3 regions of the Streptomyces sp. NPDC101490 genome follow, and region 2 is predicted to be linked to each of the others. Evidence: riboswitches for the same ligand, from Rfam matches in the RefSeq annotation. Region 2 holds a riboswitch; each other region holds the start of a gene.
What was found. Region 2 has a riboswitch for cyclic di-AMP ahead of ACIRQY_RS17320 (C40 family peptidase). Riboswitches for the same ligand answer to the same signal wherever they lie in the genome.

Region 1 (9,361 bases), on a different contig from region 2:
CTTCTGCGCGGGCCTCGCCCCCGGAATGCACCCGGGTGACCTGGTCGTCGCCGGGGAGACCCGGGGAGCGGACGGCACGACGCTCTGCACCGGCGTGGAGCTCCTGGTGAAGGCCCTGGTCAGGGCGGTGCCGGGGCGGGCCGTCCACACCGGGCCGCTGATCGGCTCCGACCATGTGGTGCGCGGGCCCGAGCGGGCCGCGCTGCGGGCCACCGGGGCCGTCGCCGTCGACATGGAGTCCGCCGCGACCCTGGGAGCCGCCCGCGCCGCCGGGGGCCCCTGGGGCGGTCCGGACGTGCGCCCGGTTGCGGCCGTCCGGGTGGTCGTGGACGCTCCTGAACATGAGCTGGTCCGGATCGGCACGGTACGCGGGGGAATATCGGCCTTCCGTGTCCTTCGCGCAGTCCTTCCCGCGTTTCTCGAATGGCACCGTTCTTTGCTGCTCCCCAGGAGGTGAACGAGTTATGGCCATGCCGCTCCGTCAGTCCGTCCGGGTCGGGACCTACCTCTTCGAACAGAAGCTCCGCAAGCGGGACAAGTTCCCGCTCATCGTCGAGCTGGAGCCGCTGTTCGCCTGCAACCTCAAATGCGAGGGCTGCGGCAAGATCCAGCATCCGGCGGGCGTCCTCAAGCAGCGGATGCCGGTCGCCCAGGCGGTCGGCGCGGTCCTCGAATCCGGCGCCCCGATGGTCTCCATCGCGGGCGGCGAACCCCTGATGCATCCTCAGATCGACGAGATCGTCCGCCAGTTGGTGGCCAAGAAGAAGTACGTCTTCCTCTGCACCAACGCGATGCTGATGCGCAAGAAGCTGGAGAACTTCACCCCCTCGCCGTACTTCGCCTTCGCCGTGCACATCGACGGCCTGCGCGAGCGGCACGACGAGTCCGTCGCCAAGGAGGGCGTGTTCGACGAGGCGGTGGCGGCCATCAAGGAGGCCAAGCGGCGCGGCTTCCGGGTCACCACCAATTCCACCTTCTTCAACACCGACACCCCGCAGACGATCATCGAGGTCCTCAATTTCCTCAACGACGACCTCCAGGTCGACGAAATGATGATCTCGCCCGCCTACGCCTACGAGAAGGCACCCGACCAGGAGCACTTCCTCGGCGTCGAGCAGACCCGGGAACTCTTCAGGAAGGCCTTCGCCGGAGGGAACAGGCGCCGCTGGCGGCTCAACCACTCGCCGCTCTTCCTGGACTTCCTGGAAGGAAAGGCGGACTTCCCGTGCACCGCCTGGGCCATTCCCAACTACTCGCTCTTCGGCTGGCAGCGCCCCTGCTATCTGATGAGCGACGGCTACGTCCCCACGTACCGCGAACTCGTCGAGGACACCGACTGGGACAAGTACGGCCGAGGCAAGGACCCGCGCTGCGCCAACTGCATGGCCCACTGCGGATACGAGCCCACCGCCGTCCTCGCCACCATGGGCTCCCTCAAGGAGTCCCTGCGCGCGGTCCGGGAGACCGTCTCGGGGAACAACGGGTGAGCGACGCGTGAAGGGCGAGTTCGACCTGCGGGCGCTGCTCGCCGAGCGCGGCGGCGAGGGCTACGAGCTGCACGCCCGCCACCTCAACCACCAGCTGCCGCGCATGCTCCGCACCATCGGCTTCGACAAGGTCTACGAGAGGGCCGAGGGCGCCCACTTCTGGGACGCCGACGGCGTCGACCACCTCGACATGCTCGCGGGTTTCGGAGTGATGGGCCTCGGACGGCACCACCCGGTCGTCCGCAAGGCCCTCCACGACGTCCTCGACGCCCAGCTCGCCGACCTCACCCGGTTCGACTGCCAGCCGCTGCCGGGGCTGCTCGCCGAGCGCCTGCTGGCGCACAGCCCCCATCTCGACCGGGTCTTCTTCGGCAACAGCGGCACCGAGGCGGTCGAGACCGCCCTGAAGTTCGCCCGGTACGCCACCGGGCGCCCCAGGGTCCTGCACTGCTCCCACGCCTTCCACGGGCTCACCGTCGGCTCCCTCTCCGTCAACGGTGAGAAGGGCTTCCGGGACGGCTTCGCCCCGCTGCTGCCCGACACGGCGATCGAGCTGGGCGACCTCGACGCGCTGGAGCGGGAGCTGCGCGGGGGCGACGTGGCCGCCTTCGTCGTCGAGCCCGTCCAGGGCAAGGGCGTCCAGGAGTCCCCGCCCGGCTTCCTGCGGGCGGCCCAGGAGCTGCTGCACCGGCACGGGGCCCTGCTCGTCGCCGACGAGGTGCAGACCGGTCTGGGCCGGACCGGCGACTTCTACGCCTATCAGCACGAGGAGGGCGTCGAGCCGGACCTGGTCTGTGTCGCCAAGGCGCTCTCCGGCGGCTACGTGCCGGTCGGCGCCACCCTCGGCAAGGACTGGATCTTCAAGAAGGTCTACTCGTCGATGGACCGGGTCCTGGTCCACTCGGCGAGCTTCGGCTCGAACGCGCAGGCCATGACCGCCGGGCTCGCCGTCCTCTCGGTCATGGAGAACGAGGGCACGGTCGCCCACGCGCGCCGGATGGGCGACCTGCTCTCCGGACGGCTCAAGGAGCTGGTGCCCCGGTACGAGCTGCTGCGCGAGATCCGCGGGCGCGGTCTGATGATCGGGATCGAGTTCGGCCGTCCGTCCTCACTGGGACTGCGCGGGCGCTGGACGATGCTCCAGGCGGCCCGCAAGGGTCTCTTCGCCCAGATGGTCGTCGTCCCGCTGCTCCAGCGCCACCACATCCTGACCCAGGTCTCGGGGGACCGCCTGGAGGTGATCAAACTGATTCCGCCGCTGGTCATCGACGAGGCGGACGTGGACCGGTTCGTCACCGCCTTCACCGCGGTCATGGACGACGCCCACAGCGGTGGCGGGCTGATGTGGGACTTCGGCAGGACACTGGTCAAACAGGCGGTCGCCCAGCGCTGACCCGCGCGTCGCCGGGCCCCGGCCCCGGGGTCGTATCTCTCCGTGGCCGGGCCCGTACCCGCTCCCCGGGCTTTTGCCTCTGGGGCAAGAAACTTGCCTCAGAGGCACGATCCTGGCGGAATGGACCCATGGACCATGTCCCCGGGGACAACACCCCGGCCCCCGCCCTTCCCGACGTCCTGCCGGACGTCGCCCCGCAGCTGCGGGGCCTGCGCCGCCGCCGGGGACTGACCCTGGAGACCGCCGCCCAGCGCGCCGGTCTCTCGCCCGCCCACCTCTCGCGGCTGGAGACGGGCAACCGGCAGCCCTCGCTGCCCATGCTGCTCGCCCTCTCCCGCATCTACGGTACGACGGTCTCCGAGCTGCTGGGGGAGACGCCCCCCGAACGGGACCCCGTGGTCCGCGCCGGACGCTCCGAGCCCGTCGAGGCGGACGGCTGGATCTACCGGCAGGCCGGCAGCGCCGGGCGCGCCCTCCAGTGCCTGCGGGTCCACGTGCCGTACGCCACCCGTGCGGACATCGTGCGGGTCCACTCCGGTGAGGAGTGGATCCACGTCCTGGAGGGCCGGGTGCGCCTGGCGCTCGGCGAAGCCGTCCACATCCTCGACCCCGGGGACAGCGCGCACTTCGACTCGCTCACCCCGCACCGCATCGGCGCCGCGACCTCCAGCGGGGCCGAGCTGCTCTTCGTCCACACCCTGATGCAGAGCCCCGTCGCCGAGCTGTGCCTCGGCGACGGAACTCCGCACCGTCGCTGACCCCGCCTGATCCTTCCTCCGAAAGGTTCGACATGTCCGAGAAGCACGCAGCGGTCACCGGCGAGGAGCGCGGTGAGGGCAAGTTCCCCAAGGGCCTGGTGCTCCGCCTCTTCGCCTACCTGGTGGCGGGCCACCTCTTCGCCGGCTTCCTGTACCTGCTCTTCATGATGGGCGGGCAGAACTAGGGCCCGTCTGACAATTCCCGTCGTCGCCCGCAGGGCGGCCGCGCGGCGTCAGGTGCGTGCTCTCGGCGTGCTGGCCCCAGGCCCTCGTACTGGACGTACGTGGGTCTGGGGACGGTGCGCCGAGAGTGCGTGCATGGCGTCGTGAGGCAGGCGGGAATTGTCAGACGGGCCCTAGGGCGCGGTCGGCGAGAGGCGGTGGGCCCGTACGGGTTCGCCAGGGCCGCGCTCCACGGAGTCGGCGCGGCCCGGAGGGTCCGGCTCAGACCTCGGTGAGCAGGCGCTCCCGCAGTCGGCCGAGGGTCTCCGGGGTCAGCTTGAGGCCCTCGGCGAGGTAGGTGTCCACCGAGCCCCAGGTCTCCTCGATCGTCTCGAAGGCACCTCGCAGATACTCCACCCGCGCGTCGAACAGCGGGCTCAGCAGCTCCATCACCTCGGGCGACATGGCGTCCGAGGCGGTGGAGCTGCGGCTCACCTTGTACCGGCGGTGCGGGTCGTTCGACTTCACGTAGTCGGCCTCTATCGCCGAACGCTCGACCCCGAGGGCGAGCAGGGTGATCGCGATCGAGAGCCCGGCGCGGTCCTTGCCCGCCGCGCAGTGCATCAGCGCGGGGACGCTGTCCTCCGCGAGCGCGTGCAGGATGCGGCTGTGGTCGGCGGTCCGCTCGACCACCATCTTCCGATAGGAATCGGCCATCCGGTCGGCGGCCTTGTCCCCGCCGAGGATCTCCCGCAGCTGGGCGATGTCCCCGTCCCGCACCAGCCGCCAGAACTCCTTGCCGTCGGCCGGGTCGTTCAGGGGTATGTTCACGTTGCGCACGCCCGGAAGGTCGACGTCCGCCCCCTCGACGCGCACGTCGGCCTGGTTGCGGAAGTCGAAGACGGTGTGCAGGTCCAGCGAGGCGAGGAAGGCGGCGTCCTCCTCGGTCGCGTGGGCGAGGTGGCCGCTGCGGAACAGGCGGCCGGAGCGCACCGCGCGCCCGTCCGTCGTCGGCAGGCCGCCCACGTCCCGGAAATTGCGGACCTCGGCCAGCTCGGGCTCGTTCGCTTCGACGGGCGGGACCTGCGGCAGCTGCTGCGTCACGGATGCTCCTGGAGAAAGTGGCGTTCGGGTACGGCACGGGGCCGATTCCAAGGGTCAATCATCCAGGCAGGACGAACGGGGCGCACCCCCTGGATAGGAATGGGCGATCTGTCCGTATTCACACGTTCCGGATAACACGCCCTGATTGCAGATGAGATGGGAATCGGAGCGTGAGCAGCGTCATAGAAGTGACGGATCGTGCCCGGGCGCGCGACGCAATCGCCCTACGGAAAAAGGGAGTCGAAGCAGTGCCATCCACGGAGGGTGACCGGAATTCCGGGCCCGGCGGCGAGTGGGCGCGGAACTGATAAAGCATCGGCTTGTTCGCACCGAAACGCTCGTCTAGCGTCACCGTCAATCCGGTCGGACCGCCGAATCCTGCCACCGTCCGGAATTCCCACTCATCCCATGCATGGCAGGAGCGGGGGACCCATGAAGTACGCCGGTCCCGCGACGCAGGACGGCTCGGGGTGAAGTCGCGCGAGAGCGCGGCCGGACATCTCCCGTCCGAACCCGACAGCTCACCTCGCAGGCGCCGGAGAGGAATTCGCCATGCCCGCGAAGGGTAAGCACCGCCGTCCCAGGAACAACCCCCTCACCCGGGGCATCGCCGCCGCCGGTACGGGAGGCGCCGTCGTCGCCCTCCCGCTCCTCGGCGCCACCGGGGCCCACGCCGCCGAGCAGGCGGCCCCGACCGCCCCCGCGCGGACCGTCACCGTCGCCGCCCAGGCCAAGGCCCCTGCGGCGGCTCCGGTCACCGCCCCGGCCACGCCGAAGACATACGCCGTCGTCCGCGGCGACCACCTCTCGAAGATCGCCGCCGAGCACCGCCTGACCGGTGGCTGGCAGCGGCTCTACGCGGACAACCGCCAGGTCGTCGGCGAGAACCCCTCGTTCATCCTGCCCGGCATGAAGCTCACCCTCGGGGCGAGGAGCACCGCTCCCGCCGCCGTCCCGGCGAGCCCCGCCAAGGCCGCCCCGAAGGCCGAGCACAAGGCCCCCGCGCAGGGCTCCGGCGACTCCACGCAGACCAGCCGGAGCTCCGAGCGCCCGGCGGCCCAGGCCACCACCCCGGACTCCGGCTCGGCCACGACGCAGTCCTCCGGCTCCTCGGCCTCCTCCTCCGGCTGGGTCAAGCCCGTCAGCGGCGGCTTCTCCACCCCGTACCGCGCCTCCGGCTCCATGTGGTCCTCCGGCTACCACACCGGTGTCGACTTCATCGCCTCCTCCGGCACCACCGTCCGCGCCGTCGGCGCGGGCACGGTCGTCTCGGCGGGCTGGAGCGGCGCCTACGGCAACGAGGTCGTCATCCAGCACGCCGACGGCAACTACTCGCAGTACGCCCACCTCTCCTCGCTCGCCGTCTCGGCGGGCCAGGCGGTCTCCGGCGGGCAGCAGATCGGCCTCTCCGGCTCCACCGGCAATTCGACCGGACCCCACCTCCACTTCGAGATCCGCACCTCGTCGGGCTACGGCTCCGACATCGACCCGCTGGCCTACCTCCGCCAGCACGGCGTCTCCGTCTGACGCACCCGCCCCACCGAAGGCCCGGCACCCCCGTGTGCCGGGCCTCCGGCGTATTCCGGCTTGGCAATTTCTTTATCGGTGTCATATGTCACCCGGCGTCAACCCCTCCTTACGGTCGCGTAGGTCACATCCGAAAGGGAAGGATGTCGCTCCGTGGCAGACGATTCGAGATCAACAGACAAGAACGCATTCGGGTCGTACGCGGCGATCGGTGACAGCTTCACCGAGGGTGTCGGAGACCCCGGACCCGACGGGACGTACGTCGGATGGGCGGACCGCTTCGCGGTACTGCTCGCCGACCAGCTGCCGGAGCACGACGCCTTCCGCTATGCCAACCTGGCCGTACGCGGGCGTCTCCTCGACCAGATCGTGGCGGAACAGGTCCCCCGGGCGAAGGAACTCGCCCCCGACCTGGTGACCTTCTGCGCCGGTGGCAACGACATCATCCGCCCCGGCACGGACCCCGACGACGTCGCCGAGCGCTTCGAGCGCGCCGTCGCCGACCTGACCTCCGCCGTCGGCACCGTCATGGTGACCACCGGCTTCGACACCCGTGACATCCCCGTGCTCAAGCACCTGCGCGGCAAGATCGCCACGTACACCGCCCACGTCCGGTCCATCGCCGACCGCTACGACTGCCCGGTCCTCGACCTGTGGTCGCTGCGGTCCGTGCAGGACCGGCGGGCCTGGGACGACGACCGGCTGCACCTCTCGGCCGAGGGCCACACCCGGGTCGCGCTGCGCGCCGCCCAGGTCCTCGGTCTTCCGGTGCCCGCCGACCCGGACCAGACCTGGCCGCCGGTCCCGCCGCGCGGCACGCTCGAAGTGCGGCGCGACGACATCCACTGGGCGAAGGAGTACCTCGTGCCGTGGATCGGGCGCAGGCTGCGCGGCGAGAGCTCCGGCGACCACGTCGAGGCCAAGCGTCCGGACCTCATGCCCCTCTGAGCGGCGCCGCGGCGGGGATGCGCTCCAGGACCCCACCGGCGAACACGTCGTACAGCGGCAGCGTCTCCAGGTGGACGTAGCCGATGTGGCAGTCGCAGACGGAGAGGGGGCAGGCGCGGGGCCGCAGGGCCGCACGGTACGAACCGTCGTACAGGTTCCCCAGCTCGGCCCGGACGAAGTGGCAGCGCCGGACCGTGCCCTCGCCGTCCACCGAGATCACCGACTCCCCGGTGCGGCAGGGCAGCCCCGCCGAGCGGTGCGGCTGTCTGCTGTACGGGAAGAGGGGGTCCAGCTCCGTCCACCGCGCGGCCTCCGCGTCGGTGTACGTGTGCCCCTCGGCCGCGTTCACCCACAGGTACACGTGCGGCGGCAGCGCCTCCCGCAGCCGCCGCGCGTGCTCCAGGTGCTCGGGCAGCCCGACCACCCCGACGCTGAACCTGACCCCGAGGTCCGCCAGCTCCCCGCACTTGCCGAGGAACCGCTCGTACGGGGTCTGCCCGGGGTGGTACGTGCACCAGAGCGCCACGCTCTCCCGGTCCGCCTCGGCCAGCCAGTCGGTCCGGCAGCTCAGGTTCGTCTGGATCGCCACCCGCTCGATGTGCGCGAGCCGGGACAGGTCGACCAGCGCCCGCCGGTACCAGGACCGGACCAGGCCCTCGCCCCACGGGGTGAACAGCACGCGCAGCCGGTCCTCGGCCCGGTCGGCCGCCCACCCGGTGAACCGGTCGAGCGCCGCCCGGTCCGCACGCAGCAGCTCCTTGCTGTCACGGCGCTTGGCGAAGGGACAGTAGGGACAGTCGAAGTCGCAGGAGGCGAGCGGCCCCCGGTAGAGCAGGGTCAGGTCCACGGCCGCCCCCTACTTCGGCTCGTACGCGGCCATCGCCGCCCGCACGGCGGGGGAGAACAGCTCGGGGCCGAGTCCGTCGGAGTGCGCGAGCCCTTCCGGCGACAGCCGCAGCAGCCCCTCGGGCGCCCCCGCGTCCAGCCAGCCCCGTGCCTCGAACCGGGCCAGCTCCCCGGGGAAGTCGGCGAACGGCGAGGAACCGAACCGCTCCTCGTACCCCGCCACCGGCATCCCCGCCGCCTGGAGCAGCGACTGCAGCAGATGACGGCGACGGGCCTCCCCGGCGTCCACCCGTCTGCCCACCTCCGCGCGCGAGAAGTCCGCCGTCCCCGTGTACACGTCGATGATCGAGCGGATCTCCCGCATGTCCACCGCGTAGTCGAAGGAGTAGTGGAGCTCCGAGGTGTACGACCGGGCCCCGCAGCCCAGGCCGATCATCCCGTCGGTCTGGCAGGCGTGGTCGTCCGGACCCAGCGGCGCCGCGTCCACCCGCCGGAACATCCGCATCGACACCTGGGCGTAGCCCCGTGCCAGGAGATGGTCGCGGCCGTACCGGTACAGGCGCAGCCGGTGCGCGTCCCACTCCAGGTCCGCAGCCCCGCGCCCGGCAGCCGAGAGCCTGCCGAGCCCGGTCAGCGGCCGGACGTACAAGGGGTACAGATACAGTTCCTCCGGCTCCCAGGCGAGGGCCGCGTCCAGCGAGGCGCGCCAGCTCCGCTCCGTCTGCCCGTCGATCCCGTAGATCAGGTCGATGTTCAGCACCGGCACGCCGGTGTCCCGGATGCGGCCGAGGGCCGCCTCCACGTCGGCGCGGCGCTGCGGCCGGACCGCCGCCCGCGCCTCGGCCTCCACGAAGCTCTGCACTCCGATGCTGAGCCGGGTCGCGCCCCGCTCGGCGAGGACCGCGAGCCGGTCGGCGGTCGCCGTCGCGGGCGAGGTCTCCACGGACAGGGGGATCGCCCGCAGATCGGCCCCCATGCGCTTCTCCGCGATGTCGCAGAGCCGCTCCAGCTCGGCGGCGGTGAGGAAGGTCGGCGTGCCGCCGCCGAAGGCCGCCGTGGCGAACCGCACCGGTGATCCGTCCCCGAGGGCCTCGCGCACCGCCGTGGCCTGGCGGTCGAGCGCGTCGAGGTAGCGG
Region 2 (9,361 bases):
ACTCCCGCGCGAAGGAGGTCAAGGCCGCGCTGTTCACGGAGAAGGCGCGTGCGGCCGGTGTCGCCTCCGGTATGACCCCCGCGGTCGCCGAGTCGCTCTACGGCGACGACGGGGGAGCCCTCTGTGCCGCGCTCGACGGCAATCCGGCCGGCCTCCTGCTGGGCTGGGGGCGGGCCACCCTCACCGCCACGCCGGAGGAGCACGCCGACGACCTGATCGCCTACGACCGTCTCGTCGTCGACGTCTACTGCCCGGACCGGCTCGGCGCCTTCGGCGACCTCGTGGGCCGCGTCAACCGCTGAGGCGCCGGGGTGCCCGCCGCCCGCCGCCGGGGCGGGTGCCCCGAGCCGTACGGCGGTGGACATCGTGACGCCCGTACGGGTACGGAGCCGCCGCCGTCGAACCCGTACGGGGGAAGCCCGGAGAGCCGCTCCCCATGGGCCCCGTCCGCCTTGGCGGATGGCGGGGAGCGCCTATCGGCCGGAAGTCCCGGGAGCGTTCCCGGCCGCTCGCGGAATACCCCCAGGGGGTATATGGTTCCGATGGATGTACCGCACGGACGACAGCGGCGGGCGCACCGACCACAGGGAGACGTCATGAGAAACCACACCGGCCACGACCAGTCCGAGCACGGCACCCACGCGGCCCACAGCACCCACGCGGCCCACAGCACCCACGCGGCCCACGGCGATCACGCGGCCCACGCCGCTCACGGCGCGTCCCGGCCCGGCGGCCTGTCGGTCTCCGAGAACGGGTACTCCCTCGAACTCGACACGACCGTCCTCACCGCCGGTGTCCAGTCGATCGGCTTCCGGATCATCGGCCCCGACGGACTGGCCGTCACCCGCTTCCTCGCCGAGCACGAGAAGGAACTGCACTTCATCGCCGTCCGGCGCGACACGGCGGGCTTCCAGCACGTGCACCCCGTGCGGGACGAGGAAGGCACCTGGAGCGTCGAACTGACCCTGGAACCGGGGGACTGGCGGTTCTTCACCGACATCCACCCGGTCGGCCACGACGGCACCATGACGCTGGGGATCGACGCCGCCGTCGCCGGACCGTACGCCCCGAAGCCGCTCCCCGAAGCCACCGGGACCGCCCTCGTCGACGACTACACCGTCACCCTCGACGGCGAACTCCCCGTCGGCGAGACGGGGGAACTGACCCTCACCGTCAGCCGGGACGGTGAGCCCGTCACCGACCTCCAGCCCTACCTGGCCGCGTACGGACACCTCGTGGCCCTGCGGGTCGGCGACCTCGGCTACCTCCACGTCCACCCGGAGGGCGCACCCGGCGACGGCGTCACCGCCCCCGGACCCGGGATCACCTTCTTCGCGTCCGCGCCCTCGGCCGGAACCTACCGGCTGTACCTGGACTTCAAGCACGGCGGATTCGTCCGCACCGCCGAGTTCACCGTACGGGCCACCGCCCCCACCCCGGACGCGGGCCACCGGGCCGCGCCCGAGCACGACAGCCACCACCACGGCGCCCACGCGCACCACTGACCGCGCGACGGCCGGACGGCTCAAAAGGCCGCCCGGCCAAGCCCGTTCACGCCCCGGCGCCCGAAGGGGCGGCGGGCGCGGGGGCCCTGACGGACCGGATCGGCAGCCGCCCGTCCCGCAGGCGGTGACCGCCGCGCCCGTTGTCCGACGCGACCGGCTCACCGAGGACGGACAGCGCGGTCTCCGCGAGCGACGGCCCGCCCCGGTCGAGGCTCACGGGTCCGACCGGCCGACCGGCCGGGCGAGTCGTGGGACGCCGTCTCGCCGGGTCCGCTGTCCCGCCGGGTCCGCCGATGGGTCGGGCCCGCCCCGGGAGCGGGCCCGTGCCCGTCATCCGGTGGCGAACCGCTCCGTCGTCTCCGCCGCGTCCCAGGTGCCGCCGAGCGCCGGGGCCAGCCAGTCGGCCGCCGCCGCCCGGAAGGCCACGGGGTCCAGCGCTCCCGAGCCTTCCGGTACGGCGCCGAGCAGGGGCGCGCCCGCCGCCTCCGGAAGGTCCGCCAGGTTGCAGCGGGCCGCCAGGTCCGGCGCGGACGGCCAGCTGCCGATGACCACGCCCAACTGCTCGATCCCGCGTGCCGCGAGCGCCTCGGCCGTCAGGGCCGTGGAGTTGAGGGTGCCGAGTCCGGCCGGGGCCACCACGAGGACCGGGGCGCCGAGCAGCGCGGCCACGTCCGCGAGGGTGCCGCCCTCCTCGTCGAAGCGGACGAGCAGCCCGCCCGCCCCCTCCACGAGCACCAGGTCGTGCTCGGCGGCCAGCTTCCGGGCCGCCGCCGCGACCTCCCCGGGGCCCACCGGCGCGAGCCCGGCCCGCCGGGCCGCCGTGCCGGGGGCCAACGGCTCGGGGAAACGGCCCAGTTCGGCGGAGACGGCGGCGCCCGAGAGCCGGACGGCCTCGTCGGCGTCCCCCCGCTCGTCCGGCCCGAGGCCGGTCTGCGCGGGCTTGAGGACGGCGACCGAGCGTCCGGCGGCGCCCGCGACGGCGGCCACCGCCGCGGTCACCACCGTCTTGCCGATCTCCGTGCCCGTACCGCTGACGACGACGATTCCCATGGACGTACCGGTCCTTCCGTTCAGCCCGCCGTCGCGGCGGCGAGGACGGCGGCGCAGATCCGGGCCAGGTCCTCGTCGCCCGTCACGTACGGCGGCATCGTGTAGATCAGGTCCCGGAAGGGGCGCAGCCAGACGCCCTCCCGGACGGCGGCGCGGGTCGCCGCCGCCATGTCGACCGGACGGTCGAGCTGGACGACGCCGATCGCGCCCAGCACCCGCACCTCCCGCACCCCGGGGAGCGCGGCGGCGGGCGCCAGGCCCTCCCGCAGCCCGGCCTCGATCCGCTCGACCTCGCCCGCCCAGTCCTGGGAGAGCAGCAGGTCGATCGAGGCGAGGGCCACGGCGGACGCCAGCGGGTTGCCCATGAAGGTAGGCCCGTGGGCCAGTACGGGCACCTCGCCCCGGGAGATCCCGTCGGCGACCCGGCCGGTGCAGAGCGTCGCCGCCATCGACAGGTATCCGCCGGTCAGCGCCTTGCCCAGGCACATCACATCGGGGGAGATCCCGGCCTGACCGGCGGCGAAGAGCGTGCCGGTGCGGCCGAACCCGGTGGCGATCTCGTCGAGCACGAGGAGCACGTCGTGCGCGTCGCAGGCCTCGCGCAGCACCCGCAGGTAGTCGGGGTGGTGGAAGCGCATCCCGCCCGCGCCCTGCACCACCGGCTCCACGATCACGGCGGCGAGTTCTCCCGCGTGCCGCGCTATGCCCTCCCGCAGCCGCCGCGCGTACTCCTCCTCGTACGCGGCGGGCGGGGCGTCCAGGAACACCTGCGGCTGGAGCACGCCGGTCCACAGCTCGTGCATCCCGCCCTCCGGGTCGCACACCGACATGGGCTGCCAGGTGTCGCCGTGGTAGCCGCCGCGCCAGGTGAGCAGCCGGTGCTTCTCGGGCCGTCCGAGCGAACGCCAGTACTGCAGGCACATCTTGACGGCGACCTCGACCGAGACGGAGCCCGAGTCGCTGAGGAAGACGTGCCGCAGCGGCTCGGGGGTGATCTCGACGAGCCGGGCGGCGAGCCGGACGGCGGGCTCGTGGGTGAGTCCGCCGAACATGACGTGGCTCATCCGGCCGAGCTGGTCGTGGGCCGCCGCGTTGAGCACCGGGTGGTTGTAGCCGTGGACGGCCGACCACCAGGAGGCCATGCCGTCGATCAGCTCGTCGTGCCCCTCGGCGGGTTCGGCGAGCCGCAGGCGCACCCCGGACGCGGACGCCACGACCAGCGGGTCCGTACGGCCCGGCATGGGGCCGTAGGGGTGCCAGACGTGGGCCCGGTCCAGGGCGACGAGTTCGTCGTTGCGCACGGTGGTTCCTAGGCGTTGGGGGCGAGGTCGGTGCCCGCGCCCCGGCGGCGCACGGCGACCAGGTCGGTCCTGGCCTCCTTCGGCGCGGGCGCCTCCGGCGCGGTGTGCCCGCCGCAGGGGCCGCAGCCGCCGCCCGCCCCCGCGTGCCCGCCGCAGCCGCCCGCCGCCGCGCCGTCCGCCGTCGCGTCCGCCGGGCCGCAGCCGGACGCGGCGGTCCCGCAGCCGCCCCCGGCCGCCGCGAGCGCGTCCGCGCGGTGCCGCGGCAGCGTGGTCGTGCCCGCGCCCTCCACCTCGAAGCCCGCGTCCGCGATCATGTCCAGGTCGGTCTGCCCGGCCTGGCCCTCGCTGGTCAGATAGTCGCCGAGGAAGATCGAGTTCGCGATGTGCAGGGCCAGCGGCTGCATCGAACGCAGGTGCACCTCACGGCCGCCCGCGATCCGCACCTCGACGTCGGGGCAGACGAACCGGACCATCGCCAGGATGCGCAGACAGCGCTGCGGGGTGAGGTTCCACTCCTTGGCCAGGGGGGTGCCCTCGAAGGGGATGAGGAAGTTGACCGGTACGGAGTCCGAGTCCAGCTCGCGGAGCGCGTACACGACGTCGACCAGGTCCTCGTCGCTCTCGCCCATGCCCGCGATCAGCCCCGAGCAGGCGGAGAGCCCGGCGGAGTGCGCCTTGCGGACGGTGTCCACCCGGTCCGCGTAGGTGTGGGTGGAGGTGATCTTCCCGTACGTCCCCTCGGAGGTGTTGAGGTTGTGGTTGTACGCGTCGGCGCCCGCCTCCCGCAGCCGCTCCGCCTGCCCGTCCGAGAGCAGCCCGAGGCAGGCGCACACCTCGACGCCCTCGTTGCCCTCCTTGATGGCCTCGATGGTCCTGCCGACCCGCTCGACGTCCCGGTCGGTCGGACCGCGGCCGCTGGCCACCAGGCACACCCGCTTGGCGCCGCCCGCGACACCCGCGGCCGCGGCCCGGGAGGCCTCGTCCGGCTTCAGCCAGGTGTACTTGAGGATCCCGGCCTCGGAGCCGAGCCGCTGCGAGCAGTACGAGCAGTCCTCGGGGCACAGTCCGGACTTCAGGTTCACCAGGTAGTTGAGCTTCACCCGGCGCCCGAACCACTGGCGGCGCACCTTGCCCGCGGCGGCCACCACATCGAGCAGTTCGTCGTCCGAGGTCGCCAGGACGGCGAGTGCTTCTCCACGGGTCGGCAGCTCGCGCCGCAGCCCCTTCTCCACCAGCGTGTTCAGCAGGTCCATAACCGCTGATCCTGTCCTACCGCCCGCCCCCGGGCCAAGGAGGAACCGAACAAACGGCTCCGAAGGAGGTGTGTGGATGACCACATCCCCACCCCGGCCTCCGTTGGCTAGGGTCTGTGCGCTGCCTACAAAAGGAACGCCGTATGTCACAGGCCGACGGTACCCGGGCCGCGGGCCCGCGCCGCACCGCGTTCGACTGGACCGACGCCGAGGCGCGCCGCCGTGCCGACGCCGGTCTCGTCCGGGTGCTGCGCCCCCGCGCCGCCGAGTCCGACCTCCTGGACCTGGCGGGCAACGACTACCTCGGCCTGACCCGACGGCCCGAGGTGACCGGGGCGGCGGCCGAGGCGGCGCGCCGCTGGGGCGCGGGCTCCACCGGCTCCCGGCTCGTCACCGGAACCACCCGGCTGCACACCCGGCTGGAACGCGAACTCGCCGACTTCTGCGGCTTCGAGGCCGCCCTCGTCCTCTCCTCCGGCTACACCGCCAACCTGGCCGCGCTCACCGCGCTGGGCGGCCGGGACGCCCTGATCGTCTCCGACGCCTCCAACCACGCCTCGATCGTGGACGGCTGCCGTCTGGCGCGCGCCGAGACCGCCGTCGTCCCGCACGCCGACCCGGAGGCCGTACGCAAGACCCTCGACGCGCATCCGGGGCGGCGGGCCCTGGTCGTCAGCGACTCCGTGTTCTCCGTCGACGGTGACCGGGCGCCGCTGTCCGCGCTCGCCGCCGCCTGCCGCGCGCACGGCGCCGGTCTGGTCGTGGACGACGCCCACGGCCTGGGCGTCCTCGGCGACGGCGGCCGGGGGGCCCTCCACGAGGCCGGGCTCGCGGGCGACGAGGACGTGGTGGCCACCGTCACCCTGTCGAAGTCCCTCGGCAGCCAGGGCGGCGCGGTCCTCGGCCCGGCCCGGGTGATCGAGCACCTGGTCAACGCGGCCCGCACCTTCATCTTCGACACCGGTCTCGCCCCGGCCGCCGCCGGTGGCGCGCTGGCGGCCCTGCGTGTGCTGGCGGCCGAACCGGGGCTCGCGGAGCGGGCCCGCACGGTCGCGACCACCCTGCACCGGCTCCTCACCGGGGCGGGTCTGACGGCCGCCCGGCCCGACGCGGCCGTGGTCTCGGTGCGCGCGCCCTCCCCCGGGGCGGCGCTGCGCTGGGCGGCGGACTGCCGGGAGCGGGGGCTCTCGGTCGGCTGCTTCCGGCCGCCCTCCGTGCCCGACGGCGTCTCGCGGCTACGGCTCACGGCCCGCGCGGATCTGACGGACGAGCGGATCGCGTACGCGGTGGAAACGATCCTGCGGACGGCACCGGCCGGCTGACCCGGCGGGCGGCGGCCCGGTGTGTCCCGGGGCCTTCGCGTTCACCGCTTCGGGCGACAGATGGGGACATATCTTGGGAGAACGTCTCCCGGCGCGGCCCGATCGGTGGCAGTCTGGCGCGCAGTGCGATCCGGGGCAGCGGCCCCGGCGGGAAAGGGACGGCGCCGCCATGGCAGACCAGCAGGAAGCATCCGTCACTCTGCCGAGCGAACCCGCCTCGGTGGCCACGGCCCGGCGGTTCGTGGCGGAGGTTCTCGGCGGCTGGGGCCTGGACGACGCCACGGAGACCGCGGACGCGATCCGGATCATCGTCTCCGAGCTGGCCACCAACGCCGTGCTGCACACCCTCGGCCAGTCGCCCACCTTCACGGTGGGCCTCCGGCTCGACCGGGAGGAGCAGTTGTACATCGGTGTCACCGACAGTCATCCGAGGCTGCCGCGCCGTCTGCCCGCCGCGGTCCAGCAGGACAACGGCAGGGGCATGGTCATCGTCAGGGTCCTCGCGGCGGAGGCGGGCGGACGTCTCACCGTGACCCCGATCCGGGAGGGCGGCAAGACGGTCCGGATCTCCCTCCCGTGGACCCCGGCCCCGCCGACCGACCGCTGACGGACCCGCGCGGGCGGCGGGTCCGCCGGGCCCGGACGGGCCGTCCGCCGAGCCGACACCCCGCCCGGGCGGGACCCGTCGCCCCGCCCGGTCCGGTCGTAGCGGGGCCGCGAGGGCGCGGCGACCCGGGGCGGCTGCCGCGGGGACGCGCGGTCGCCGGGGCCGTACCGCCAGGGGCGGTCCGGGGACGTGCGGGATGCGGCGGCGCCACCGCATCCCGCACGGCCCGGCTCACGGACCGGTCGTCGGTTCCGCCCGACCGGCTCACGGACCGGCGCCGTCAGTTCCGCCGGACCGGCTCACGGACGGGCCGTCGGTTCCGCCGGGTCAGCGGACGCGGCCGTAGTAGATCTTCGACGACCAGATCTTGTCGAGCTTCACCCAGGACCCCGTCTTGGGCGAGTGCCAGATCTTGCCGCTCCCGGCGTAGATGCCCACGTGGTAGACCCTTCCGCCGGAGTGGAAGAAGACCAGGTCCCCCTTCTGCCGTGAGGCGGCGGAGACGCGTGTGGTTCTGTTGTACTGCTGCTGCGCGGTGCGGGGCAGCGACTTGCCCGCCTTCTGGTACGCGTAGAGCGTCAGACCGGAGCAGTCGAACCTGGAGGGTCCGGCGCTCCCGTACCGGTACGGTGCTCCCTTCTTGGACGCGGCGACGCTCAGTGCCTTGTTCGCGTAGTTCGTCGCTGCCTGGGCCTCCGGCGCCGCACCTGGTGCGAGCAGCGTGCCGCCGACGGCGGCGAGAGTGAGAGCCGAGACGGCTCCGACCCGGGACAGCAGGGACGGGACGTGCATCTGCGCAGTCATGCGCAACCCTTCGTCAGCCGCCTGTGAAGGATGACCTGTCGGGTTCGGGCAGGCGAAGATGCCCGGCCGCGGCTGCGGCTTCACCCCAAGGGGCGGCCCCGCTGTGGGAAACAGCGCGTTCGCCCCGTAAAAATCGGGTCCTCCACTCCTGCCGGTCCAATCCTGTCGACCAGACGTCCGGGACAGCGGCAGGACTCGGCGTCCGCCCGGACCGCCCCGCCGCGGCGGCGGGGGCTTGTCGTCGACAGGGATCTTGACCCACACCGGGGCTGAAATCCGAGCGGAAACGGCGATATGTGAGGCTCCTCACGACTGATCCATTCGGGTGGACAGGAGGGTTTCGTGATCATCGGAGATACCCCCGGCGAGTCCCGCACCAGCGATGGAACGTTCGATTCCGCCAGATGCGTACATCAGTGGCGCAAGTTGACCGGTCTGAACATCGACTCGGCGGCTACTCCGAACGGGGGAGGGAATCTGCGACGCGTGTCGGCCGTCCGGCCCTCGACGCGACACGGCCGGATGTCAACCCGTCAGGGAGGGGGAGGGGCCGGTTCCGTGGAGGCCGTCGGCGGTCCGATGATCATGCGATCGCAAAGGCGTAGTTAACCAGCCGGAAAAACTTCCGCCCTAACGTGCAATGTCTGCCGCTGCACCGCGTTCCAGCATTTCAACAAGGTGTTGAAGGTCGGTAGGGTCCGCAGCTGTCCGGGTCCCGTCCCGGCAGACGACTGTGAGGTGGAAGTGTGCAACTGAGCCCGCACGAGCAGGAACGCCTGCTCATCCATGTGGCCGCGGACGTGGCCGAGAAGCGCAGGGCGCGCGGTGTGCGACTCAACCACCCCGAGGTCGTCGCACTGATCACCGCCCATGTCCTCGAAGGCGCCAGGGACGGCCGCACCGTCGCCGAACTGATGGCCTCGGGCCGCGAGGTGCTCACCCGCGACGAGGTCATGGAAGGCGTCCCCGAGATGATCCACGACGTCCAGGTCGAGGCCACCTTCCCGGACGGCACCAAGCTCGTCACCGTCCACGACCCCATCGTCTGAACGGACCGCCGCCGATGATCCCCGGAGAGATCCTGTACGCGGACGGCCCCGTCCCCCTCAACGAGGGGCGCCCCGTCACGCGTCTGACCGTGCTCAACGCCGCCGACCGGCCCGTCCAGGTCGGCTCCCACTACCACTTCGCCGAGGTCAACCCCGGACTCGAGTTCGACCGAGCCGCCGCGCGCGGACAGCGGCTGCACATCGCCGCCGGAACCGCCGTCCGCTTCGAACCCGGCATCCCCGTCGAGGTCGAACTCGTCCCCCTCACCGGCCGCCGGATCGTCCCCGGTCTGCGCGGCGAGACCGCGGGGCCCCTGGACGCGAACGAAGAGGACTCCCGTGCCTGATCTGCACCGCGCCGTCTACGCCGACCTGTTCGGCCCCACCACCGGCGACCGCCTCCGGCTCGCCGACACCGACCTCTTCGTCGAGATCGAGGAGGACCGCAGCGGCGGCCCCGGCCGCGCCGG
Region 3 (9,361 bases), on a different contig from region 2:
CTTCACGGACGTGCCGACCGGGCACATCCGCACCCTGCTGGAGCTGGCGGTGTGGAACCTGCGCCCCCGGGCCCGCCGGGAGCTGCGCGCCGCGCTGGCCCCGATCGACGCGCGTGTCCTCGCCCGCACGGCCAACGACCCCTTCGGCTTCTCCGGCCGGCCCTGGTGGGAGTGCCGCATCGAGATCTGAGCCGGGGGCCGTGGCCGGTCCTGTCGCCGTGGCTACCGGGCCTCGGGCTCCCCCGTCAGGTCGCCCGGGTCGGTGTTGGCTCCGCAGAGGACCACACAGACCTTCTCGCCCCGGGCCGGGCGGTAGCGCGCGTCGGATCCGTCGTCCTGCGGCGCGAGGGCGGCGAGGGCGGTGGCGGCGGCGTGCTCGACGGCCAGGCGGCGGTCGTCCCACAGGGCGCGGCGGGTGCGGACGATCGCGGCGTCGCCGACGAGGACGTTGCGGACGTCGTCGTGGCGGGCCGTCTCGACCGCGGCGGCGGAGGCTCGGCGGGCACCGAGGGAGTCGGCGGCGACGGACCGGACGGTGACGTCGACGGGGTGTCCGGCCCGCAGGGCGGCGTCGAGGGCGCGGGACTCCTCGGGTTCGACGGCGACGGTCCGGATGCCGTGGTGCCGGGCGGCGACGGCGACGCCGTTGAGGAGCCCGCCGCCGCCGACCGCGACGACGACGGTGTCGAGGTCCGGCACGCGCGCGTGGATCTCGTCGAGGAGGGTGCCCGCGCCCGCGGCGATCAGCGGGTGGTCGTAGGCGTGGGAGGCGAGGGCGCCGGTGGTGGCCGCGAAGTCCTCGCAGGCGGCGAGCGCCTCGGCGTACTCGCTGCCGACGAGCCGGACGTCGGCGCCGAGGGCGACGAGCTTGTCGACCTTGACCTTGGGGGCGGTGGTCGGCACGAAGACGGTCGCGGTGACGTTCTGCCGCCGGGCCGCCCAGGCGCACGCGAGGCCCGCGTTGCCCCCCGAGGCGATGGTGACACCGGCGGCGGGCAGGGTGCCCGCCTCGCGGTGGGCGAGGAGGAAGTTCTGCGCGCCCCTGGCCTTGAAGGAGCCGGTGTGCTGCATGAGCTCCAGGGCGTAGTGGAGCTCGTACGGCCGCGCGCCGGAGTCGGCGGGGACGACGGTGACGGGGCGGACGTGGCCGTGGACGCGCTCGGCGGCGGTCCTGACGTCGGCGTACTCGATGCTGGGCACGGATGCGACTCCTGGGGACGGGGGCGGGCCGGGCGGGTCGGGGCCCGGGAGGGGGCCGGGCCGCGAGGAACGACTCCCCCGTCCGGGCCGTTCCCCCTCGTGTCGTGCCACCGCACCGCCGTCATGCGTCACTCTACGAGATGGTACTGACGACATCCCGGGGACCACCGGGGCCCCGGAACGACCCGAAAGGACTTCCATGCCCCTCGAAGGCGAGTACGAGCCCAGCCCGAGCCAGTGGGTGCGCGACCAGGTCGAGTTGTACGAGTCGTCCGGCGGCACCGAGGGCACGACCATGCGGGACATGCCGGTCGTGCTGGTCACCAGCGTCGGCGCGCGCAGCGGGAAGCTCCGCAAGACGCCGCTGATGCGGGTCGAGCACGACGGGGCGTACGCGCTGGTGGCCTCGAAGGGCGGCGCGCCGGAGCACCCCTTCTGGTACCACAACCTCGTCGCCTCGCCGCTCGTGGAGGTGCGGGACGGCCCCCGGGTGTGGGACATGCGGACCCGGATCGTCACCGGTACCGAGCGCGAGGCGTGGTGGGAGCGCGCGGTGGCGGCCTTCCCCGACTACGCGGACTACGCGGTGCGGACCGAGCGGGAGATCCCGGTGTTCGTGGCGGAGCGGATCGACGGGGAGGGCTGACCCCGGTCGGCGGCGGGGCCCGCGCGGGTGTTCCGCCGCGGGCCCCGTGGTCCGGCTCCGGAAGCGCGGCCCCCCGAGGGGGGGCCGCTTTCCGTGGGGCCGGTCGGCGCGGTGGTGCGGAGGGGGTGCGCCACCGCGCCGGGCTCCCGGTCCTGCGGGCCGGGTCAGTGGGGCGCGAGGACCGTCAGGAGGTGGGCGACCTCGTGGGCGACGGCCGCCCGGGCGGGGGTGAGGTAGTGGCGGGGGTCGACCGTGGCCGGGTGCTCCGTCAGATGGTCGCGGACGGCCCGGGTGAAGGCCTTGTTGAGGTGGGTGGAGACGTTCACCTTGGTCATGCCCGCGGCGACGGCGGTGGTGAGGTCCGCGTCCGGGACGCCGGAGGAGCCGTGCAGGACGAGCGGGGTGTCGACGGCCGCGCGCAGCCGGGCGATCAGGTCGAAGTCGAGCACCGCGTCCCGGGTCAGCATCTGGTGGGAGCTGCCGACGGCGACCGCGAGGGCGTCGGCTCCGGTGGCCTCGACGAACGCGCGGGCCTCGGCGGGGTCGGTGCGGACGCCGGGGGTGTGGGCGCCGCCCTTGCCGCCGACCTCGCCGAGTTCGGCCTCGACCCAGACGCCGTGGCGGTGGCAGTGCTCCACGACCTCGCGGGTCGCGGCGACGTTCTCCGCGTAGGGGAGCTTCGAGGCGTCGAACATGACCGAGCCGAGTCCCAGGGCCACGGCCTCCCGGACGAGGTCGGGGTTCTCGGCGTGGTCGAGGTGGACGGCGACGGGGGTCTTGGCGGCGCGGGCGACGGCGAGGGAGGCGAGCGCGACCGGCTCCAGGGCGCCGTGGTAGCGGACGGTGTTCTCGCTGATCTGGAGGACGACCGGCCGGTCGGCGGTCTCCGCTCCGGCGACGATGGCCTGGGCGTGTTCGAGCTGGAGGACGTTGAACGCCCCCACGCCGGTGCCCGCCGCGCGGGCACGGCGGACGATCTCATCGGTCGGCGTCAACGGCATGCTGCTTCTCCGGGGTGGCGGGTGCGGGCGGCGGTCAGGCGGCGGGGTCGGTGAGGACGACCGAGCGGGTCAGGTTCCGGGGGGTGTCGGGGTCGAGGCCCTGGGCCTCGGCGACGGCGACGGCGAGCCGCTGGGCCCGGACCAGGTCGGCGAGCGGGTCCAGGTCGCTCTCGGAGAGGGTCCCGCCGACCTTGCGGACCTCGTCGGCGAGTCCGGCGGGCAGGACGCCGAAGCCCCAGGTGACACGGCCGGGTCCGGTGATGCTGATGGGGCCGTGGCGGTACTCCATCGCGGGGTAGGCCTCGGTCCACGCGCCGGCCGCCTCGCGCATCTTGAGGCCTGCCTCCAGGGCGAGTCCGTAGGTCCAGCCGGTGCCGAGGAAGGTGAACTGCTCGGCGGTGCGCACGCTCTCGTCGAGCGGGGACCCCAGGGCCTGTTCGGCGTCCCGTGCGGCGTCCTCGACGGTGGCCACGCCCTCGGGCAGCGCGTCCTCGGCCTCCAGGTGGGCGCGGAACAGGGCGATGACCGTGGTGGCGAAGCGGGTCTGGACCACGGACTCCTCGTCGGCGAAGTCGAGGACGGCGACCTCGTCGGCGAGGTCCATCACGGGGGTCGTGGGATCGGCGGTGATCGCGCCGGTGGGGACCGTGCCGCGCAGCCGGGACAGGACGGCCAGGACCTCGCTGGTGGTGCCGGAGCGGGTGATGGCGACGACCCGGTCGTAGTGGCGTCCGTAGGGGAACTCCGAGGCGGCGAAGGCGTCGGTCTCGCCGTGGCCGCCGGACTCGCGCAGTTCGGCGTAGGCCAGGGCCATGAACCAGGAGGTGCCGCAGCCGATCACCGCGACCCGCTCGCCGCGCCGGGGCAGGGCGGCGGTGTGCTGCGGGAGGGTCCGGGCGGCCTGCCGCCAGGTCGTCGGCTGGGAAGCGATCTCCACGGCGGTACGGGTGGTACTCATGACCGGTCTCCTTGCAAGAAGGGGGCACTGTGGTGATGAAAGTTGTTCGAAGTCGGGGCCATTCAAGCAGAAACATGCATTCTGTTTCCAGATCCACGGCGGGTCGGCGGATAGAATCGGACGCGCGCACGATCCCGAGGGAGGGACCCATGTCCAAGCACGAGCGGTGGAACACGCTCCTCGAACTCCTGGCCTCCTCGGGGAAACTGGAGGTGGAGGAGGCGGCGACGACGCTGGACGTCTCCGCCGCCACGATCCGCCGGGACCTCGACGAGCTCGCGGAGCAGCAGCTGCTCGTACGGACCCGGGGCGGCGCGGTCGCACACGGCGTGTCGTACGAGCTGCCCCTGCGGTACAAATCCACGCGGCACGCCCCGGAGAAGCGCCGGATCGCCGAGGCGGCGGCCGATCTGGTCGCGCCGGGCGAGGTCGTGGGGCTCAACGGGGGCACGACCACGACGGAGGTGGCACGGGCGCTCGCGCTGCGGTTCGCGAGCGGTCGCGCGGAGCTCCCGGGAGCGACGGCGTCGCCCGGTCCCGCGCTGACGGTGGTCACCAACGCGCTGAACATCGCGGGCGAGCTGGCGGTGCGCCCCCAGATCAAGATCGTCGCGACCGGCGGGGTGGCCAGGCCCCAGACGTACGAGCTGGTGGGACCGCTGACGGTCGGTGTGCTCAACGAGGTCGTGCTCGACGTGGTGGTCCTGGGGGTCGACGGGGTCGACCCCCAGTTGGGCGTGATGGCCCATCAGGAGGACGAGGCGAGCATCAGCCGGCTCTTCGCCGAGCGCGCCAGCCGGGTCGTGGTGGTGACCGACTCCTCCAAGATGGGCCGCCGGGCGTTCGCCCGCATCTGCGGTCTGGACCGCGTCGACCTCCTCGTCACGGACACCGGCATCGCTCCGGAGGCGGTGGCGCGGCTCACCGAGGCGGGCGTGGAGGTCCGTACCGTCTGAGCGGGCCGGGCCGTCGAGGCGCCCGGCCCGGTACGCGACCGGGCCGGGCACCGGGAGGACGGCCCCGCGGTTCCGGCCGAGCAGCACCTCGGCGGGTCCCGTGACGTTCACGATCCGCTCGAACGTCCACCGTCCGGACGACCCGTGGACGTACACCGTCCCGGCGGACTCGACCCGTGAGGGACACTTCGACGGCGTCGCGCACCAGAACGGCCGGTACGGCTCCACCGTCCTCGCCGACCCTCGACGGGACCTGGTCGCGCCGGCGCACCGGCCACATCGAGACCGGGGAACCGAGCGTCAGCTGCTGATCCGGGGCGGCTCAGCGTCCGGCGAGCGCGGCGCGGCGGATCGTGGCGTCGAGCAGGGCCACCGCATCGTCCGCCGTGCGGCCGGGAGCCCGGTTCCACGGCCCGATCAGCTCGTGCCATCCGCGTGAGCGCAGCTCGGTCATGATCCAGGCGGCCGCCTCGTTCATGGTCGCCCCGCCGCCGTATCCCAGGCGGTGGGCGGCGAGCAGGGCGCCGCACACGCACCGGGCGCCCCGGGCGTCACGCAGCCGGTACGGGGTGTTCTGCCAGCCCCATTCCGTCAGGACGAGGCGGGCGTAGCCGAGGTGGACCGAGGGGCGGAGCTCCGGGCTGCCGATCCGGCGCCAGGCGTGCAGCCGGTCGGGCAGGACGGCTCCGATCCGGCCGGGGAGGCGGCGCTCGACGGGCGGGGGTGGGGGCAGGGCGCCGAGGGCGTCGGTGACGAGCCGGTCCACCGGGACGGTGAGCAGCCGCCGCCACGCCTCGGGCCCCACGCCCTCGCCGGGCGGGGGCGCGAGGCCGGGTACGCGGGCGGGCGAGGGGCCCGGCACGGGCGGCAGCGGAGGCGCGGCCGGGGCCGCGGGCAGGGCCGGGGCTAGGGCCGCGGGCAGGGCCGGAGTCGCGGCGGGCGGGGCGGCGGTCCACTCCTCGACGATCCGCTGCCAGACGGCACTGTCGTGGAGGGCGGCGGCCTCGCGGTCGAGGGCGTCGGGGCTGAGCGGGGGGACGGTGGGTGGCATCCGGGGGCTCCTCGGTCGGGATCACTCTCATCTTTCACGCGGAATGCCCGTTTTGCCGCATTTGACACTCAATGCCCATCGTGGCGATGGGCCTTTACGCCACACTTCCCCATTAACGGAACTAAGGGTCATATGCGGACATCAGGTTCCGCGTGACGCGACTCACTACCCTCGCGGTGAACCGGGAGGCCAGGGGCTCCGGGCCCGTACCGGGCAAGGAATTCCCCGCCCGCCCGGATCGCGTTCGATCTTGAATCATCCGAATTCCGTGATCCTTTCCGCATTTCTCGCCACTGATCCTCTTGTTCCATGCCGCATGACTGCCCTACGGTCACCTGCATTCGAGCGGATCGCCGAATCCTGCCACCGTTCGAAACACTTCTCCTTTTCACCCGACGGCAGGAGCGGGGGACCCACGAATACGCCGACCCGGGAATCCGGGGCGGCTCGGGGTGCAGCCGCGTGCGCGCGGCCGGACATCTCCCGTCCGAACCCGACAGCTCACCCCGCAGGCGCCGGAGAGGAATCCGTCATGCCCGCTCAGAGCAAGCACCGCCGACCCCGCCGCTCCGTCTCCCGTGGCTGGGCGCTGATCAGCACGGGTGGAGCCGCCCTGGCCCTGCCCCTGATCGCCCCCGCCATGGCGGGCGCCGCGCCTGTTTCCGGCGTCCAGGAATCCGTCGCCCGCACCGCCGTCACCGCCCCGGCGGCCACCCCCGCCGCCCCCGCGAAGGTCCCGGCCGCTCCCGCCGACGCCCGCACCTACACGGTCGTCAGCGGCGACTCCCTTTCCCTCATCGCCCAGAAGAAGGGAATTCAGGGAGGCTGGGAAGGTCTTTACCGGACCAACAAGAACGTCGTGGGTGACAATCCGTCACTCATTCACCCCGGCCTTGAACTGACGATTCATCGGCTGTCCGCGAAGGCCACCCCCGCCGAGGCGCGGAAGGCGTCCGACTCGACCGAACGGGCGAACCGTTCCGAGAGCCGGGCCGTCCCCGCCGTGGCCACCGGCACCGGCGCCTCCGCCACCGGGGCGGTCTCCTCCGCCGCCACCGTCGCCCTGAAGGCCGTCCCGATCGCCGCCGCCCAGTACACCGACAACCTCGACGGCTGGATCCGGGAGTCCCTGGACGTGATGGCCCGGCACGGCATCCCCGGCTCGTACGACGGCATCCTCCGCAACGTGATGCGCGAGTCCTCCGGCAACCCCCGGGCCATCAACCTCTGGGACTCCAACGCGGTGGCGGGCACACCCTCCAAGGGGCTGCTCCAGGTCATCGAACCGACCTTCCTCGCCTACCACGTGCCGGGCACGCCCGTGGACCAGTACGACCCGGTCGCCAACATCACCGCCGCCTGCAACTACGCGGCCGACCGCTACGGCTCCATCGACAACGTCAACGGGGCCTACTGATCCCGTAGGTGCCCGGTGAACCAGGAGGTGGCGAGCCCCGCCACCTCCTCCAGGGCGCCCGGCTCCTCGAAGAGGTGACCGGCGCCCGGCACCAGGGCGAGCTCGCTCTCGCAGCGCAACAGCGACCGGGCCCGCCGGTTCAGCTCGACGACCCGTGCGTCACGGCCTCCCACGACCAGCAGCGTCGGGGCGCGCACCAGCCCCAGTCGTCTCGCGGCGAGGTCCGGCCGCCCGCCCCGCGAGACGACGGCGGCCACCCGGGAGGCGGGATCGCCCGCCGCCCACAGCGCGGCGGCGGCCCCCGTGCTCGCCCCGAAGTACCCGAGCGGCAGTCCGGCGCCCGCCGGGTCCCGGGACAGCCACTCCGTGGCCCCGGACAGCCGCCCGGCGAGCAGCGGCGCGTCGAAGACCAGCGCCCGGTCGGCCGCCTCTGCCTCGGTGAGCAGGTCGAACAGGAGCGTGCCGAGCCCGGCCCGGTTCAGCGCCGCCGCGACGGCGCGGTTGCGGGGGCTGTGCCTGCCGCTGCCACTGCCGTGGGCGAAGAGCACGACACCGGTGGCGTCCTCGGGCACCACGAGCCGTCCGGGCAGCTCACCACCGGGAAACGGAACACGGACGTCCCTCGCCACGGGCCCGTCCCGCACCACGCGTCCGTCCCCGCCCGGGACACCCGCACCGCCCGTGCCCCGCACCACTGGCCCGTCCCCGCCCGGGACCGCCGCACCGCCCGTGCCCCGGACCGTCCGGCCCTCCCCGTCCCGCACCACCGGACCGTCCGCACGCCGAGCCACCACGTCGTCCCGGCCCCGTACCGCCAGGTCGTCCGCGCCCCGGGCCACCGGCCCCCGCGCGGCCCGGTTCCGTTCCAGGCACGCGATCACCTCGGTGTCCGGGGTCTGTGAGAAGTCCCCGTAGAACTGTCCGATCGCGAAGAACAGATCCGGTGTCCGCACGCTCACCGTCTCGTCGGCCTCGCCGCCCAGCCGGGCCGCCCAGCCGCGCGGGGCGACCGGGACCGCGAGGACGATCCGGGCCGCTCCCCCGGCCCGCACCACCCGGCAGGCCGCGAGGGCGGTGGCCCCGGTGGCGAACCCGTCGTCGACGACCAGGACCGTCCGGCCCGCGAGCGGCTCGGACGGCCCGCTCCCCCGGTAGCGGCGGCCCCGCCGCTCCAGTTCCCGCAGCTCGCGCTCCTCCACCGCCGCGAGGTCCCGCTCCGTCACCCCGGCGTCCCGCAGCACCCGCTCGTTGAGCACCCGGACGCCTCCCTCGCCGAGCGCGCCCATCGCCAGCTCGGGCTGCCGGGGCACACCCAGCTTGCGGACCAGACAGACGTCGAGCGGGGCGCCCAGGGCGGCGGCGACCTCCGCCGCCACCGGGACTCCGCCGCGCGGCAGACCGAGCACCAGGACGTCCCGGCCCTTGAGGTGGTCCAGACGGGCGGCGAGCTGCCGCCCCGCGTCCGTACGATCGCCGAAGAACATCGCGCGCCGCCCTTCCGACCGCGCCGGCCCCGGGCGGGGCGGGGACCCCGCCTCCCGCCCGTGTCTCCTCCCTCCAGGGTAGGCACCGCCCCCGGTGGAACCGGATCACACCGGGAGAATCCGGCCCGGTCGTCTCAGCCGGGTCCCACCGGGCGAATCCAGCCCGGTCGTCTCAGCCGGGTCCCGCCGGGGCAGTCCGGCCCGGTCGCCTCAGGCCGCTCCGGCTTCTCCCGCCGCGCCCCGGACCACCACGACCGGGCTCTGCGCGTGGTGCAGCATCGCCTGGCTGACCGAGCCGAGGAGCAGGCCCGCGAACCCTCCGCGGCCCCGGGCCCCCAGGACCACCAGCTGGGCGTCGGCGCTCTCCGCGAGCAGCACCGACCGGGTCCGGCCCCGGACGAGCCGCCGTTCGACGGACACCTCGGGCCATCGCTCCCCGGCCGCCGCGAGGGCCTGGTCGAGGACCCTCTGTTCCTCGTCCCTGATCACCTCCTCGCCCTGGAAGAGCGGGGTGAGGTCGCCGGGACCCGTCCTCGGCGCCCAGGCGTGCACCGCGAGGAGTTCCGCGCCACGGGCCCGTGCCGTCTCGAACGCGAAGTCGACCGCGGCCCCGGAGTCCGGGGAGCCGTCGACGGCCAGCAGCACCGG

Region 1: it holds a riboswitch for cyclic di-AMP, as region 2 does, so the genes downstream of both, ACIRQY_RS01305 (peptidoglycan DD-metalloendopeptidase family protein) here and ACIRQY_RS17320 (C40 family peptidase) in region 2, are expected to answer to the same signal.
Region 3: it holds a riboswitch for cyclic di-AMP, as region 2 does, so the genes downstream of both, ACIRQY_RS18410 (transglycosylase SLT domain-containing protein) here and ACIRQY_RS17320 (C40 family peptidase) in region 2, are expected to answer to the same signal.

Annotation. Positions count from the first base shown of each region.
Region 1 is NZ_JBIWNI010000001.1:289,846-299,206, forward strand. It holds gene ACIRQY_RS01275 (1-hydroxy-2-methyl-2-butenyl 4-diphosphate reductase) at 1-457, shown strand, start outside; gene hpnH (adenosyl-hopene transferase HpnH) at 465-1,487, shown strand; gene ACIRQY_RS01285 (aspartate aminotransferase family protein) at 1,495-2,880, shown strand; gene ACIRQY_RS01290 (XRE family transcriptional regulator) at 3,009-3,638, shown strand; gene ACIRQY_RS01295 (DUF6126 family protein) at 3,671-3,823, shown strand; gene ACIRQY_RS01300 (tyrosine-protein phosphatase) at 4,083-4,904, opposite strand; cyclic di-AMP (ydaO/yuaA leader) riboswitch at 5,297-5,452, shown strand; gene ACIRQY_RS01305 (peptidoglycan DD-metalloendopeptidase family protein) at 5,457-6,431, shown strand; gene ACIRQY_RS01310 (SGNH/GDSL hydrolase family protein) at 6,585-7,379, shown strand; gene ACIRQY_RS01315 (STM4011 family radical SAM protein) at 7,366-8,226, opposite strand; gene ACIRQY_RS01320 (STM4012 family radical SAM protein) at 8,236-9,361, opposite strand, start outside.
Region 2 is NZ_JBIWNI010000007.1:230,436-239,796, reverse strand. It holds gene ACIRQY_RS17360 (hypothetical protein) at 1-302, shown strand, start outside; gene ACIRQY_RS17355 (hypothetical protein) at 597-1,505, shown strand; gene ACIRQY_RS17350 (hypothetical protein) at 1,552-1,722, opposite strand; gene bioD (dethiobiotin synthase) at 1,836-2,555, opposite strand; gene ACIRQY_RS17340 (adenosylmethionine--8-amino-7-oxononanoate transaminase) at 2,576-3,796, opposite strand; gene bioB (biotin synthase BioB) at 3,865-5,109, opposite strand; gene ACIRQY_RS17330 (8-amino-7-oxononanoate synthase) at 5,253-6,431, shown strand; gene ACIRQY_RS17325 (ATP-binding protein) at 6,601-7,038, shown strand; gene ACIRQY_RS17320 (C40 family peptidase) at 7,366-7,842, opposite strand; cyclic di-AMP (ydaO/yuaA leader) riboswitch at 7,846-8,028, opposite strand; gene ACIRQY_RS17315 (urease subunit gamma) at 8,589-8,891, shown strand; gene ACIRQY_RS17310 (urease subunit beta) at 8,906-9,238, shown strand; gene ACIRQY_RS17305 (urease subunit alpha) at 9,231-9,361, shown strand, end outside.
Region 3 is NZ_JBIWNI010000008.1:178,442-187,802, forward strand. It holds gene ACIRQY_RS18370 (hypothetical protein) at 1-190, shown strand, start outside; gene ACIRQY_RS18375 (serine/threonine dehydratase) at 223-1,200, opposite strand; gene ACIRQY_RS18380 (nitroreductase family deazaflavin-dependent oxidoreductase) at 1,400-1,846, shown strand; gene ACIRQY_RS18385 (ketose-bisphosphate aldolase) at 2,011-2,847, opposite strand; gene ACIRQY_RS18390 (sugar isomerase) at 2,882-3,805, opposite strand; gene ACIRQY_RS18395 (DeoR/GlpR family DNA-binding transcription regulator) at 3,955-4,761, shown strand; gene ACIRQY_RS18400 (hypothetical protein) at 4,862-5,200, shown strand; gene ACIRQY_RS18405 (hypothetical protein) at 5,084-5,812, opposite strand; cyclic di-AMP (ydaO/yuaA leader) riboswitch at 6,154-6,340, shown strand; gene ACIRQY_RS18410 (transglycosylase SLT domain-containing protein) at 6,345-7,229, shown strand; gene ACIRQY_RS18415 (phosphoribosyltransferase family protein) at 7,223-8,713, opposite strand; gene ACIRQY_RS18420 (universal stress protein) at 8,924-9,361, opposite strand, start outside.